Regions from separate parts of the Pseudoalteromonas sp. GCY genome, predicted to be linked through region 2. Evidence: predicted binding sites of a transcription regulator. Region 2 holds the regulator's gene; the other holds the start of a gene.
The links. Region 2 encodes NrdR, which represses ribonucleotide reductase genes. Its sites were predicted from a motif close to AAACACNANATNTNGTGTTT; they were not measured.
Positions count from the first base shown of each region.

Region 1 (8,095 bases), 1.1 Mb from region 2:
TAAGCGGTGCTCTGCGGTTAAGCGTAACTCGGTTGTATCATTTTCAAATACAGTACCAATGTTTCCATCTTCAATTTCAGCGTGTTCGTAATCGGTGTAGCCGACACGTAGGCCAACAGATTCAAGCCAGTCACTGTGTACTGCATAATTTACAAGCCCTTGCCAACGGTCTTGCTTTACTCGAGCAAATACGGATTCTTCTTCGTGGTCATGCCCTTCCTCTTCATGCTCGTGATCATGGTCATGACCAATATGAGAGTGAGCAGGAATGCCATAGTCCGTATCAACACGGCCATAAGAGAAACCAACGGTCAGATGATCGCCGACGTAACTTGTACCTAAGTTAAATTGCTCAGAATCTATAAAGGTATTGTCGACGCGATTGGCGTACTCTGTTTCATGTTCTTCTGCTTCGTGGGCATGACCTTCGCCTTCATGCTCATGTTCTTCATGTTCGTCGTGCGGTAACGCAAAATTTGGGGTTTCATAATCACCACCTTTACGCTTAACGCCATCGAAATGGAAGTTAAATCCGTCAAAGCCGGACTCTAATAATACCGCAAAGGTATTGGTATTTGAGTTGGTATCATGGCTATAGTCGGCAGCGCCCTGAAGGCTATCGATCACGTCTGTCGGAATACGATTATCAACAACATTAACCACACCACCGATTGCACCTGAGCCGTAAAGTAGGGTTGCAGGGCCCCTTAGTACTTCAATTTGCTGTGCGGCTAGTGAGTCATTAGTGTTGGCGTGATCCGGACCAACGCGCGAGGCATCGCTACTGTCTAACCCATTTTGCGTGATTTTGACTCGTGGTCCATCTAAGCCACGGATAATAGGGCTTGAACTTACCGGACCAAAATAACTGGCATTGATCCCAGGTTGGCCTTTTAGTGTTTCACCCAGTGTGGGTTTTGCACGGTTTTTTAGTTCATCACCGCTTAATACACTCACTGGAGAGGTCATTTCCATACTATTTTTGTGTAGGGCAGAAGAATAAACAACTATGCTCTCAACGGACGTTGGTGTTAGCTCAACACGTACGAAACCTTGTTCTTCGGTAACATTAATACGATGGTCTAAGTAGTTTGGCTTTGAGATATGAAGCTGCGAGTCAGCATCAAGCTCAATCGTAAATTGGCCAAATTTATCTGACTTTACCGATTTGCTTTTGCCATGAAGGTGGATAGTGGCGTTACTGAGCGGTTGGTTGTTTGCATCAACAATTTTACCTGTTAGTTGTGCAGCATAAGCTGGCGCTGCACCTATTATTGAAATTAATGCGCTGGCGATAAGAGACTGCTTAAACATATTTTTATTACCACGAGTTAGGTTATGTATTGAACGAGTGAGCTGTTCGACTAATAGAGTGATAATATAACACTACAAATTTTGTGGATCAATAACGTTATACTATAACTTAGTTATTGTTGAAATTAGAATTACAGCTATAGTTAAGAAACAAGCTAAAGTGAGCACAACATAATGAATAAGCCATTTGTTTTCAAGGCAAGGATTAAGGTTGCTGACTTATTTCACCATAGCCACCATGAAGAAGCGTTTACTACTGCCATGTTGTCAAAAGAAAGTAGCGAGCATTTTGCGATGAAACTGCTTGGGATCTGCGCACTGTCTTTTGATAAGCCGGCAAAGTGGAGCAAGGCGGAGAAAAAACATTGGCCGGATGTATGGCTAGAAGATGACAACGAACAGGTTGAAGTTGCTTTGTTTATTGGTACCTTAGAGGTCGATGAGATACTCAAGTATGAAAAACTTTATGCCAAGGTTGTGGTGTTGTGTGCTGACGGTGAGCAATGGTTTGAAGAGCATCGAGCGCAATTGCAGTTTATTGGATCTTTCTCTGTGTTTAGTATTCCTAGGGACTTTGTGGTTGAATTGTGTGAAATGCTGACGCGAAGTTTGCATTGGGATGTGATTTTTGAAAATGGGGCGATGAGTGTTACTGATAGTGAACACTACATTCGTACTCAAATTACCAAGCTGATTTAACGTATTAGTTAGGGATAACGGCTACTAGACAAGTTGTTATCTCTCGGGTTTTGGTTATTTACGGCAACTCTATTTTAATATGGCTTGTGGGTCTGCTGCAGCACAATAAAATTTCCCCATCTCTCACAAAAGCAAGTGGTTCATTCGCGTACTGTGTTTGTCCTTCAATGAGCTTGGCGCGGCAGGCGCCGCAAAAACCCTCGCGACATTGATAGGGGACTTCAATATTTGCGGCTTCAAGGGTTTCGAGTATCGAAGACGAAGAAGCCACATATTCCAGTGGCTCCTCAATATTCTCAACCTGAATTAGGAAGGATGGCTTTTCAACCATTACAAGTCGAAATCGCCAAAGTCAGAGGCATCTACTTGAGAGTCGATTTGTCCAACAAGGTATGAGCTGATCTCAGCTTCCTGTGGTGCAACCTGAACATTGTCAGAAACAAGCCAAGCATTGATCCATGGAATAGGGTTCGATTTGGTCTCAAATTGCGTTGGTAAACCAACCGCTGACATACGAATATTTGTGATGTACTCAACGTATTGACACAAAATATCTTTATTTAGTCCAATCATTGAACCGTCTTTAAACAGGTACTCAGCCCATTCTTTTTCTTGTTCAGCAGCTTCAACAAACATCTTAATCGCTTCGTCACGACATTGGGCAGCCACGATAGACATTTCAGGATCGTCTTTGCCTTCTTGCATGATATTTAGCATGTGCTGTGTGCCAGACAAATGAAGCGCCTCATCACGAGCAATCAGCTTGATGATCTTTGCATTACCTTCCATAAGCTCTCGCTCAGCAAAAGCAAACGAGCAGGCAAAGCTCACGTAGAAGCGGATCGCTTCTAAGATGTTTACCGACATGATACAAAGGTACAGGACCTTTTTAAGTTCAAATAAGTTAATGACGACCGTTGTGCCGTTAATTTCATGTTTGCCTTCGCCGTACTGATTATAAAGGCTTACCTTTTCAATCAGTTCATCGTAATACTTGGTAACTGCATCCGCACGTTCAACAATTTTGTCATTGCCTACAATGTCATCAAAGATTAACTCAGGGTTTTGCGTTACATTACGAATAATGTGAGTGTAAGAGCGACTGTGGATCGTTTCACTAAACGCCCAAGTTTCGATCCAAGTTTCAAGTTCAGGGATGGAGACGATCGGCAAAAGTGCAACGTTTGGAGAGCGACCTTGAACACTGTCTAGCAATGTTTGATATTTTAGATTGCTCAAAAAGATATGTCTTTCGTGCTCAGGAAGTGCCTGAAAGTCCAATCTATCCTTACTTACGTCTACTTCTTCAGGACGCCAGAAAAACGATAATTGCTTTTCAATTAGCTTTTCGAAAATAGGGAACTTCTGTTGGTCGTAGCGAGATACATTAACAGTTTGCCCGAAAAACATCGGTTCTTTTAATTGGTCGTTATGATTTCTGCTAAACGTAGAATATGCCATAAATGTGTTACTCAATACCTAAAAAAGCGGGTGAAGACCACCCGCATAAAAAGTTATATCTTACAAGCGCCGCCTTCACACCCATCGTCTTCTGCTTCTGGTTTCAACTCATCTTGAGCATCTGAAGCACCGTCGCGTGTGTTATGGTAGTAAAGTGTCTTAACACCAAGTTTGTACGCGGTGAGTAAGTCTTTTAGCAATAGCTTCATAGGAACTTTACCCGCTTCAAACTTACTTGGATCATAATTGGTATTTGCAGAGATAGTTTGATCGATGAACTTCTGCATAATACCAACTAGCGCAAGGTAACCATCGTTAGATGGAATATCCCAAAGTAGCTCATAGTTATCTTTGAGGCGCTCGTACTCAGGTACAACTTGCTTCAAGATACCATCTTTACTTGCTTTAACGCTGATATGACCGCGAGGTGGTTCAATACCGTTTGTCGCATTTGAAATTTGCGATGATGTTTCTGATGGCATCAACGCAGACAAGGTTGAGTTACGCATACCGTGTTCTTGGATACTTGCTCTTAATGCATCCCAGTCAAGTTGTAATGGCTCTTCACAGACTTTATCAAGGTCACGCTTATAGGTGTCTATTGGCATGATACCTTGTGAATAAGTCGTCTCGTTAAACTTAGGACAAGCGCCGCGCTCTTTTGCTAGTTCATTCGATGCTTTCATCAGATAGTATTGGATCGCTTCAAATGTTCTGTGTGTTAGGCCGTTAGCACTACCGTCTGAGTACTTAACACCATTCTTTGCAAGATAATAAGCAAAGTTAATCACACCGATACCCAGTGTACGGCGTCCCATCGTTGCATTGTACGCAGCAGGAACAGGGTAGTCTTGATAGTCTAATAGGTTATCAAGTGCGCGAACCGCAAGCTCAGCTAACTCTTCTAACTCATCTAAAGACTTGATGGCACCTAAGTTAAATGCTGAAAGCGTACAAAGCGCAATTTCGCCTTCAGGGTCATTTACATGACTTAGCGGCTTCGTTGGTAGTGCAATTTCAAGACATAGGTTTGACTGGCGGATCGGTGCAACCTTAGAGTCAAACGGGCTGTGTGTATTACAGTGGTCAACGTTTTGGAGATAAATACGACCAGTGCTCGCACGTTCTTGCGCAAACATTGAGAATAATTCAATCGCTTTAATGCGTTTCTTACGAATAAACTCGTCTTGCTCGTACTTAACATACAATTCTTCGAATTTATCTTGATCTTCAAAGAATGCATCATAAAGACCAGGCACATCTGATGGACTGAATAGCGTAATATAGTCGTCTTTAATTAGGCGGCTATACATGGTTTTGTTGAACTGCACGCCATAATCTAAATGACGTACGCGGTTCTCTTCAACACCACGGTTATTTTTTAGTACTAATAGGTTTTCAACTTCAAGATGCCAAAGCGGGTAGAATAGAGTCGCTGCACCACCACGTACACCGCCTTGAGAACAGCTTTTAACAGCCGTTTGGAAGTGCTTATAAAACGGAATACATCCCGTGTGGTACGCTTCACCATTTCTGATTGGGCTACCTAGTGCACGAATACGACCTGCGTTAATACCAATACCAGCGCGTTGACTGACGTATTTTACAATCGCAGAAGAAGTTGCGTTGATTGAATCTAGGCTATCAGCACATTCAATCAGTACGCATGAGCTAAACTGACGTGTCGGCGTACGAACACCAGCCATAATTGGCGTTGGTAATGAAATCTTGAATGTTGAAACCGCATCGTAGAATCGCTTAATGTAATCTAGACGCGTTTCTTTCGGGTAGTTTGCAAACAGGCTTGCAGCAACAAGAACATATAAGAACTGCGCACTTTCATAGATCTCACCCGTCACGCGGTTTTGTACAAGGTACTTACCTTCTAACTGTTTAACGGCTGCATAGCTGAAGTTCATATCTCGGCTATGGTCGATGTAGCTGTTTAGCTCATCAAACTCTGCTTTTGTGTAGTCAGCAAGAAGGTGCTGATCATAGCGCTTGTCTTCAACCAGTTTTACCACATGGTCGTGTAAGTGCGGCGGCTCAAAACAGCCATAGGCTTTCTTACGTAAGTGGAAAATGGCCAAACGAGCGGCTAGATACTGATAATCTGGAGACTCTTTTGAGATCAGATCGGCTGCAGCTTTAATAATCGTTTCGTGGATATCACCAGTACGAATACCGTCATAAAACTGGATATGTGACTTTAATTCAACCTGAGAAACTGAGACGTTATCTAGGCCTTCTGCCGCCCATGTAATGACACGATGGATCTTATCTAGATCTAACGGTTCTTTGCGACCGTTTCTTTTGCATACAGATAGCTGTTGGTTCATGTTATGTGCCTGTATTCCTTAGGAACGCGCTTTAGATATCGCACGAATATAAAATTGTTTAGCAAACCACCACTATATATGGTGCCCTAGTGGCTAGGGATCACAAGATAGTGGGGTTGACGTGAATTTGCAAGAGAACAACTCGGGCAGAATTGTGGATAAGTTTGGGATAATTTATTTATGTAAGTATCCACTAACCTATGACAATCCACTTATCTGCCCACAAAGAAAAATCAACAAAAAGATGATACTTTTCAGCAAAAATAAAAAAAAATTCTAACTGATTTTTTTCTACACAAATTCGTATCTATTATAGCAAAAACACAATATATGGTGTTTTATTTTTTTATCGACACTAAATATGCGATAACGTGTCTAATGGGTTAGTAAGATAGAGATCCGCATGCCAAGACTTAGCTTCAGCTTCAGATGGAATGAATCCCCACATTGCTGCTGCACTAATCATTTTTGCGGATTTTGCAGCAATAATGTCTCGCTCGGCATCTCCAACATAAATACACTGCTCAGGTAAAACCCCCAATTTTGACGCCACTAACAGTAAAGGCTCAGGATGAGGTTTGGCCACCGCCAGTGTATCTCCGCATACGACTGTCTCGATCTTTGCAAGTTCAGGGATCTGTTTTAGTAGCGGAAGTGTTAAAAACTCAGGTTTGTTTGTCATGATCCCAACCTGAATCTCTTTTTCTAAAAGTACCGCTAATAACTCACCAATTTGCGCAAAGCATTGGGAATGTACAGATAAATTCGCCAGGTAGTAGTCGAGTACACCCTGACGTAAGACTTGGATGTCGTAGTGCTTTAATGACTCACCAAATCCTACCTGCAACATCGCTGCTACGCCGTTTGAAATCGCACTACTATATACCTGTTTGCCGACAGTAGGCATTTTATTAGCAGTTAAAACGTAGTTTAGTGCAGCTCCCAAGTCATCACTGGTATCCAGCAAGGTGCCGTCTAAATCAAATAGTACCGCTTGGATCATGCCAGCTTCTCAAAGTGTAGAATGTAGTTAACTGAAACGTCTTTAGTTAAGGTAAATGTTTTGCCGATAGGGTTGTAGTTAATCCCTGTCGCCGCTCTAACTTTGAGGTCGTACTTTTCAGCCCAGTCTATTAAGGTCGAAGGGCGAATAAACTTATCATGCTCATGCGTGCCTTCAGGAACCATTTTAAGCAGTTTTTCTGCGGCGACGATAGCCAGTAAATACGCTTTTGTAGTTTTATTTAAGGTAGAAAAAAATACATGACCGCCGGGCTTAACTAGCTGTGAGACAGAACGAATAATGGATTCTGGGTCTGGTACGTGTTCTAACATTTCCATGCAAGTTACTACATCGAATTCACCTTGGTGCAAGGCTGCGAATTCTTCCGCTGGCACTTTTTGATAGTCTACGTTAACACCGACCTCTAATGAGTGAAGCTTTGCGACGTTAAGCGGCTCTTGACCCATATCGATACCGGTTGCATTTGCACCTAGCTTAGCCATGCTTTCTGTTAAAATCCCACCACCACAACCGACATCCAATACTGTTTTTGCAAATAGGCCTTCACATTTATCGTTAATAAAGTCCAACCTCAACGGGTTAATGTCGTGCAATGGTTTAAATTCTCCCTCTCTGTCCCACCAGCGCTCTGCTATTTCTTCAAATTTGGCGATTTCATTAGGGTCTACATTTTGATGTTCGGTCATAAAAAACTTCCTCGTCGAATTGAGCGCATTATAAAGGGGATTAGATAAAAATAGCACCTGTAAAACGGTAAAAAGTGTGTTAGCATGCTTGACGAATTTTATAATAAACAAAGCCCCCGCTGATACTCTGAGGCAATTCGGCTATTTTTTGAAGCGCGTTTAATTGGCGCTTCAGCAGAAAAAGCAATTTGATATTCAGATAGCATCTCAACACAAGTTGTAGTGTGACACAAAAGGGGTGGACACTGAAGGAAAGTGGAGTCAAATGTCTGATCTCGCCAATGAAATCCTGCCAGTCAATATCGAAGATGAATTAAAAAATTCATACCTAGATTATGCAATGAGTGTAATCGTAGGTCGTGCATTACCTGACGTACGTGACGGCCTAAAGCCTGTTCACCGTCGTGTATTGTTCGCGATGAATGAACTTAAAAATGACTGGAACAAACCTTATAAAAAGTCAGCTCGTGTAGTTGGTGACGTAATCGGTAAATATCACCCGCATGGTGATAGTGCGGTTTACGATACTATTGTACGTATGGCTCAGCCTTTCTCTCTACGCTATATGCTCG
Region 1 is NZ_CP068023.1:1,993,470-2,001,564, forward strand. It holds gene JJQ94_RS14060 (TonB-dependent receptor) at 1-1,314, opposite strand, end outside; gene JJQ94_RS14065 (YaeQ family protein) at 1,489-2,013, shown strand; gene yfaE (class I ribonucleotide reductase maintenance protein YfaE) at 2,072-2,344, opposite strand; gene nrdB (class Ia ribonucleoside-diphosphate reductase subunit beta) at 2,344-3,474, opposite strand; gene nrdA (class 1a ribonucleoside-diphosphate reductase subunit alpha) at 3,528-5,813, opposite strand; gene JJQ94_RS14085 (HAD family hydrolase) at 6,169-6,816, opposite strand; gene ubiG (bifunctional 2-polyprenyl-6-hydroxyphenol methylase/3-demethylubiquinol 3-O-methyltransferase UbiG) at 6,813-7,523, opposite strand; gene gyrA (DNA gyrase subunit A) at 7,789-8,095, shown strand, end outside.
Region 1: nrdA (class 1a ribonucleoside-diphosphate reductase subunit alpha) is a predicted target of NrdR. The motif match lies at 5,881-5,900, and genes of this name have one in related genera.

Region 2 (8,095 bases):
AGTGCAAAGAATTGGTGCGGCTTCTTTAAATTAAATACATACTGCTTAGCCAAACCAACTCCTAGCTAAAATGCTCAAAACCAAGCCCTGCGAGCTGGTAAGGTTGACCTTTTTTGAGCAATTGAATTTCACCATTATTAGCCGTAATTTGGCCAATACAAACTGGCTCAACGCCATATTGCTTTAATCTGGTTTCCACGGCATTTTTGTTATTATCATTGACTGTGAAGAGTAATTCGTAGTCATCACCAAAACCGAGCGCGAGCCGCATGCGTGCGTCTTCATCAAGACTTGAGCGCAGCGCATCAGACTGTGGGACTTTATCGGCATTTATCTTAGCGCCAACTAACGAGCTACGTAAAATATGCTTAAGATCCGCAAGTAGACCGTCTGAGATATCGATTGCAGAGGTGGCAAGCCCTCTAAGTACTTGGCCCGCAGCAACCCGTGGCGCTGGGTAATGAAACTTTTCAAGCGCCGCTTTGTAGTGTTTTGGCTCAAGCGTCCAGCCCTGCTTTCGCGCTTCAATAGCAAGCCCTGCGTCACCAAGCGGACCTGTTACATAAATCCAATCACCCACTCGCGCTCCTGAGCGCTTGAGTGCTTTACCGGTTGGTACAATACCTTTTGCACATACGGTGATAGTCAATGGACCTTGCGTTGTATCGCCACCTATTACCTGTACGTTATAGTACTCAGCAATTTCATGCATGCCCTCAGTGAAGGCTTCTAACCACTCCAAGTCAGCGTTGGGTAACGTTAAACCAAGCGACACCCAAGTAGGCTCAGCGCCCATTGCAGCTAAGTCGCTAAGATTTACCGCGATCACACGATGGCCAAGCGCCCGAGGTGGAATATCTTCAAAAAAGTGCACACCCGCAACTAGCGTATCCGTTGTTACCGCAAGCTGATTGCCAGCAGGAACTGAAACTAAGGCGCAGTCATCACCGATCCCAAGCTCTACATCTCGACGAATAATGCCACGGCCTTTAAAGTAGTGATTGATTAGCTCAAATTCTTTCATACACAAAAAAGCCGGCCAAGGCCGGCTATTCCTATAGTAAAGCTTATTTGCGAATAAACTTAACCGCTTTGTCTAGTACACCGTTAACGAATTTGTGGCTTTCTTCAGCGCCAAACATTTTCGCTAACTCAATACCTTCGTTGATAGCCACTTTGTATGGCACATCTTCACGGAATTTAAGCTCATAAGCACTAACACGTAACACGGCAAGCTCAACCATATCCAATTCTTCAAGTGGACGAGCTAAATGCGGACGAATTGCTTCGTCTAGCTGCTTTTGGTTAACAACAACACCACGCGCTAAGTCTTTGAAGTATTCTACATCGACTTTCGTTACGTCGTTTTCGATCAGCATTTGCTGTTCGATATCGGCAATTGGGTTACCACTTAGCTGCCAAGAATAAATAGCTTGTAAAGCAAGTACACGTGCTTTGCGTCTAGCTGCTGGTTTCACTGAGATTCCTCTTAAATTTGCTCTAGCACGTTCACCATTTCTAGAGCTCCAAGGGCGGCTTCTCCCCCTTTGTTGCCCATTTTAGTGCCCGCGCGCTCGATAGCTTGCTCAATGCTTTCAGTGGTAAGTACACCAAAAGCAACAGGGATGTCATAATCTAATGAAACGCTAGCTAAGCCTTTGTTAGACTCGTTAGCAACTAAATCGAAGTGTGGTGTACCACCACGAATAATCACACCTAGCGCAATAATCGCGTCGTGCTCTTTTTTCATCGCAACGCGTTTTGCTGCTAGTGGTAGTTCAACCGCTCCCGGTACATATACAACCGTGATGTCTTCATCGCTAACACCACCGGTACGCTTTAATTCATCTACAGCGCCTTCAAGTAAGCTGCTACCGATAAAATCGTTAAAACGTGAAATGACAATGGCAAATTTTTTGCCAGGAGCGTATTTATTACCTTCGATTACTTTCATTAGATGTTCCTAATCTGTATGAGCAATTGCCAAATTGAGGCGCATGATAGCACAGTAATGTGGCAATCGCCTACTATCTGAATATAGGCGATTGCGATCAATTTGGCATTTTGGAATTATTTTGGTTCGACGTATTCAACCACTTCTAAGTGGAAACCAGACAGTGCATGATATTTTTTAGGTAGACTCATTAGGCGCATTTTCTGAATGCCTAAATCAGCCAAAATTTGCGACCCCACACCTACGGTGCGCGAAGTACCTTGGAATTTACGGTAGTTCACCTGTTCACCCGCATCTTCCGCAGCAAATGCCTTAACCAGCGCTTCCATCTCTTCGCTGCGTTCTTGCTTACCAAGAATGACTAATACACCTTCGTTGTCGGCGATGTGCTTCATGGCGCTTTGCAGCGTCCAGCTTCTATCCGCACTGCGATCTGAATGAAGAATATCGTTAAATGTGCTTTGCAAATGCACACGTACTAAATTGGCTTCTTCCGATTTGATCTCGCCCTTTACCATCGCATAGTGAAGTTGATTATCAATGGTGTCTTTGTAAGTAACGAGGTTAAACTCACCAAACTCAGTAGGAAGTTTACACTCTGCTACTTTTTCGATGGTGGTTTCGTTTAAGTTACGATACTCAATTAAATCAGCAATGGTGCCGATTTTAATATCGTGTTCTTTTGCGAATACTTCTAGTTGTGGGCGACGTGCCATAGTGCCGTCTGGATTTAGAATTTCAACAATCACAGATGCAGGTTCCAATCCCGCCAAACGTGCTAAATCACATCCAGCTTCAGTATGGCCTGCGCGCGTTAAAACGCCGCCTGGTTGCGCCATGATTGGGAAGATATGACCTGGTTGTACAATATCTTCAGGCACAGCACCTTTGGCAACCGCAGCTTGCACTGTACGAGCACGATCTGCTGCTGAAATTCCCGTCGTTACGCCTTTTGCAGCTTCAATAGACAAAGTAAAGTTGGTAGAGAACTGAGCGCCATTGGTTTTCACCATTAGTGGTAAGTTCAGCTGCTCACAGCGCTCCTGTGTCATGGTTAAACAGATTAACCCGCGACCATATGTTGCCATGAAATTAATTGCATCTGGTGTAATGTGCTCTGCTGCAATGATCAGATCACCTTCATTTTCTCGGTCTTCATCGTCCATCAAAATAACCATTTTACCGGCTTTAATGTCCGCGATGATTTCCTCAGCACTATTTAAACTCATAGTTTTCCCATTTTTACTTTGTCTGTGGCTACTTTATAAAGCCAGCTTTCGCCAATAGACTGGTTGTGAGAGTGGACTCGCTGGCAGCGCTTGGCTCACCCTGAATTAGTCTTTCGAGGTAGCGGGCGATTTGATCAACCTCTAGGTTTAGCTTTGACCCGACTTGAAAACCTGCAATCGTCGTTTCTTGCGCCGTATGTGGCACTATGGTCAATTTAAAGCGATTTTGTTCCACGGCATTGACCGTCAAACTGATACCATCAATGGCAACTGAACCTTTATACGGAATATACTTCATTAGCGATGACGGCGCGGCTAACCAATAGTCAGTCGCTCTGGCATTAGCGGTTATCTCAACCACTTCAGCAATACCATCCACATGGCCTGACACCAAATGACCGCCTAGACGTGAAATCGGCTGCAGTGCCTTTTCAAGATTGACCTTTTGGCCTTGTTTGTACTCGGCAAAACGCGTCAAACTTAAGGTTTCGTTAGAAACATCGGCTTTGAAGCCATCATGAAACTTCTCAGTTACAGTCAGGCAAACCCCGTTCGTGGCAATACTATCACCCAAGTTTACATCGCTCATATCAAGAGATGTCGTGGTCACACGAACAATTAAATCGCCGCCCTTGAGCTGCAATTGAGTTAATGTTCCTGTTGCTTCGATAATACCTGTAAACATTTTACTTCTCTTTAGTCGCGATAAGTTTGAGATCAGGCCCCACTTGGCAAACGTCGCCAAACACTAACTCTGGTATTTGCGACATGGCACTCAGTGGCGTGGTGTTAAACAGCCCTTTTCCAGCGCCAATTATTTTCGGTGCCAAATAGACTATATATTCATCGATTAGCCCTTGTTCATGCATTACCCCCGCAAGGGTGGCACCGGCTTCTAGCCAAACATAATTACAGTGCTTTTCAGCCAGCTTGTTGAGCACGGCTTTTAGGTCGAGCTTACCGTTGATTTCAGGCACGACAATTTGCTCTACGAAATGAGGCCATTGCGCTGAATTATCAATAGTACGGCGAAAAATAATCACAGGAGATGCAATTTTAAATAGCGCAAGATCTGGTGTCAGACGATTTTGTGAGTCAATAATCGCACGTATCGGCTGGCGTAGCTCAGATTGGGGATAATCGGTGTCTTGCAAAAATTCTTCACGAACATTGAGTCTTGCGTTGTCTACCATAACCGTATCAGCTCCGGTCAAGACCACGCAGCTTTGCGCGCGGTGGCGCTGTACGTCCAAGCGCGCTGCCGCTGAGGTAATCCACTTGCTCTGGCCATTGTTTAATGCGGTTTTACCATCAAGAGAAGCGGCAAGCTTACAAGTCACGAATGGCAACCCATACTCCATTCGCTTCAAGAAACCGGTATTTAGTGCCCTTGCTTGTGGCTCTAGCAAACCAAAAGCCGTTTCAATTCCCGCGGCCTCTAACATCGCCAATCCACGCCCTGCAACTTGTGGGTTGGGATCAACCATGGCTGCAACCACTCTGCTGACGCCTGCGTCAATCAGACCTTTTGCGCACGGCGGCGTTCTGCCATAGTGACTACATGGCTCAAGCGTTACATAGGCAGTTGCACCAGCGGCTTTAGCTCCAGCTTGCTTAAGCGCATGCACTTCAGCATGGCCTTCACCTGCTTTTAAGTGCGCGCCTTCGCCGACTATTTCACCGTTTTTTACGATCACACAGCCGACGTTTGGATTTGGTGTTGTGGTGTATTTACCGCGCTTTGCAAGCGTAATGGCGCGGCTCATGTAATCATGGTCTTGCGTTGTGAACTGGCTCAATCTCCCAACCTCGCAATTTCTTCACCAAACTCACGAATATCTTCGAAAGAACGATATACCGAAGCAAATCGCACATAAGCCACTTTATCGAGCTTTTTGAGGGCTTCCATAATACATTCGCCAATCATGTCGCTTGGTACTTCACGTTCGCCAGTACCACGAATTTGAGATTTAATCTGATGTACTACTTCTTCTATTTGTTCTGTGCTGACGGGACGCTTTTCCAGCGCTCGGTGCATGCCATTGAGTAGCTTATCTTCATTGAAAGGCTCTCTGGTACCATCTTGCTTTATTACGCGCGGCATTAAGAGCTCAGCGCCTTCAAAAGTGGTAAAGCGTTCGTGGCATAAAATACACTCACGACGGCGACGGACTTGGTGGCCGGAAGCAACCAAACGTGAATCTATCACTTTGGTATCTTTGGCTGTACAGAATGGACAATGCATAGACGCTCTCGTTGACTCAAAAACAAAAAAGGCCGCTTGAATGCGGCCTTAATCATAACAAAAAACTGCTTTTTTGTGAGCGAAATTATGCGTAAACAGGTAATTTAGCGCAAATTGCTTTTACTTTTTCTTTCACTTGTGCCTGTACAGACTCATCATTGATGTTGTCTAGTACGTCACAGATCCAGCCAGCAAGCTCTTTCGACTCAGCTTCTTTGAAGCCACGACGAGTGATCGCAGGAGAACCAATACGCAGACCAGAAGTAACGAACGGTGAACGTGGATCGTTTGGTACAGAGTTTTTGTTTACTGTGATGTTTGCACGGCCAAGCGCTGCATCCGCATCTTTACCTGTGATGTCTTTATCAATCAGGTCAAGTAGGAACAGGTGGTTTTCAGTTTTGCCAGAAACCACTTTATAACCACGCTCCTGAAGTACCGCAACCATAGCTTGTGCATTTTTAACCACTTGCTCTTGGTATGACTTGAACTCTGGCTGTAGTGCTTCTTTGAACGCAACCGCTTTCGCAGCGATAACGTGACATAGAGGACCACCTTGACCACCAGGGAATACCGCAGAGTTTAGCTTTTTGTAGATTTCTTCATCATCACAAGCAGAGATGATAAGACCACCACGAGGACCCGCTAGTGTTTTGTGCGTTGTTGTTGTTACAACATGTGCATGAGGCACTGGGCTTGGGTAGATACCAGCGGCGACTAGACCTGCAACGTGCGCCATATCAACAAGTAGGTAAGCGCCTACTTTGTCAGCGATTTCGCGGAACTTAGCCCAGTCAACGATACCTGAGTACGCAGAGAAACCACCGATGATCATTTTTGGCTTGTGCTCAAGTGCTAACGCTTCAACTTGCGCGTAATCGATTTCGCCAGTTTCTTCGTTTAGACCGTACTGGATAGCATTGTACGTTTTACCTGAGAAGTTTACGTGTGAACCGTGCGTTAAGTGACCACCGTGAGCAAGGCTCATACCTAGCACAGTGTCATGTGGCTGAAGTAGCGCTTGGAATACCGCCGCGTTTGCTTGTGAGCCAGCGTGAGGCTGAACGTTTGCGTAAGTCGAACCAAATAGCTCATTGGCACGGTCAATCGCAAGTTGCTCAACCACGTCTACGTGCTCACAACCGCCGTAGTAACGCTTACCTGGGTAACCTTCAGCATACTTGTTTGTTAGCTGAGAACCCTGCGCTTCAAGTACACGTGGGCTACAGTAGTTCTCAGAAGCGATAAGCTCGATGTGCTCTTCTTGACGTGAAGTTTCGGCTTCAATCGCTGCAAATAGTTCTGGGTCAAAATCTGCAATATTCATGTTACGTTCTAACATGGTTTCTCCTAGGTAAACGTAAGGGTATTTTTAAAGACAATCTAGCATCACAAGATAACCAGTTTGCCTATGAAATCAGCATGGGCATATTTAAGCAAGGATTGAATTTATTTCACACCCCTATCGCGATGATATTTTTTTATTTAAACATTAATATTTTAAATAAGACAACCTAAGTTGCATTTGAAAAGCTAATATAGTCTTGTAATTGACCTTATCTGAGTAGGCGTTCTACCCACTCAGATAGGCTCTCTGATTTAGTTGAGTTTTGCTAATATTGCTGCCTTCAAAGCATCATAATCTGCACTAAGCGGCTCTGCCAAACATGGTTTTTGCAATGCATCGGCCAACGGTTTTGGCATATCAAGCTGCTGATTTAAAACACCTTCTACAGATTCCTTAAACTTCGCAGGATGTGCAGTGGCAAGGAAAATTCCGATTTCATCCGCTTGAGAGTCCAGCGCTAATCCCTCGTAGGCTATCGCAGTATGCGGCTCAGCCAAGTAACCTTTATCATGTAATTCTTGCATTACCGACTGAGTCCGAACTTCTGACACCGAACGTGAATAAAAGTCATGTTTGTTAAAATCCCCTCTATCTAGCATGATTTCAACACGAGGCCAGTTATTAGGTTTACTCACGTCCATCGCATTAGAGAGTGACTCCAAAGTGTCGTTTGGTTGCCACTCACCCGAGGCAATGTAACGGGGCACAGTATCATTTTGGTTTGTCGTGGCACTTAATTTGGCAATAGGCAGTCCAATCGCGGCCGCAATCATCGCCGCACAGACATTACCGAAGTTACCACTTGGCACTGAAACATGCACTTTATCACGCTGAGATTTAGGTAATTGCGCTAGCGCTTCAAAGTAATAACACACTTGCGCCACTAAGCGGCTGATGTTGATGGAGTTTGCCGAATTAAGACCAAGCTTTTGTTTTACTTCGTCATCAAGGAATGCAGACTTCACCATCGCTTGGCAGTCATCAAAGCTGCCATCTACAGCATAACAATGAATGTTTTTCCCAAGTGTTGTAAACAGCTTTTGTTGGGCAAGCGAAATTTTGCCATGAGGATAAAGGATCACAACATCGACATTTTCTTTTTCGTAAAATGCATGGGCAACGGCGGCACCAGTATCACCACTTGTTGCCGTGAGGATAGTCACGCGCTCACCTTGATTAAACATGCTAATGCATTCCGCCATAAAGCGACCGCCAAAGTCCTTAAACGCCAGCGTTGGTCCATGAAAAAGCTCTAAACAATGCTGATTTTTAGCAACTTCGACTAACTTAGCTGGGAAATTAAAGGCGCGTTTTACCAT
Region 2 is NZ_CP068023.1:3,115,422-3,123,516, forward strand. It holds gene JJQ94_RS19335 (phosphatidylglycerophosphatase A family protein) at 1-53, opposite strand, end outside; gene thiL (thiamine-phosphate kinase) at 62-1,024, opposite strand; gene nusB (transcription antitermination factor NusB) at 1,068-1,478, opposite strand; gene ribH (6,7-dimethyl-8-ribityllumazine synthase) at 1,490-1,954, opposite strand; gene ribBA (bifunctional 3,4-dihydroxy-2-butanone-4-phosphate synthase/GTP cyclohydrolase II) at 2,071-3,183, opposite strand; gene JJQ94_RS19360 (riboflavin synthase) at 3,212-3,868, opposite strand; gene ribD (bifunctional diaminohydroxyphosphoribosylaminopyrimidine deaminase/5-amino-6-(5-phosphoribosylamino)uracil reductase RibD) at 3,870-4,982, opposite strand; gene nrdR (transcriptional regulator NrdR) at 4,979-5,428, opposite strand; gene glyA (serine hydroxymethyltransferase) at 5,514-6,770, opposite strand; gene thrC (threonine synthase) at 7,028-8,095, opposite strand, start outside.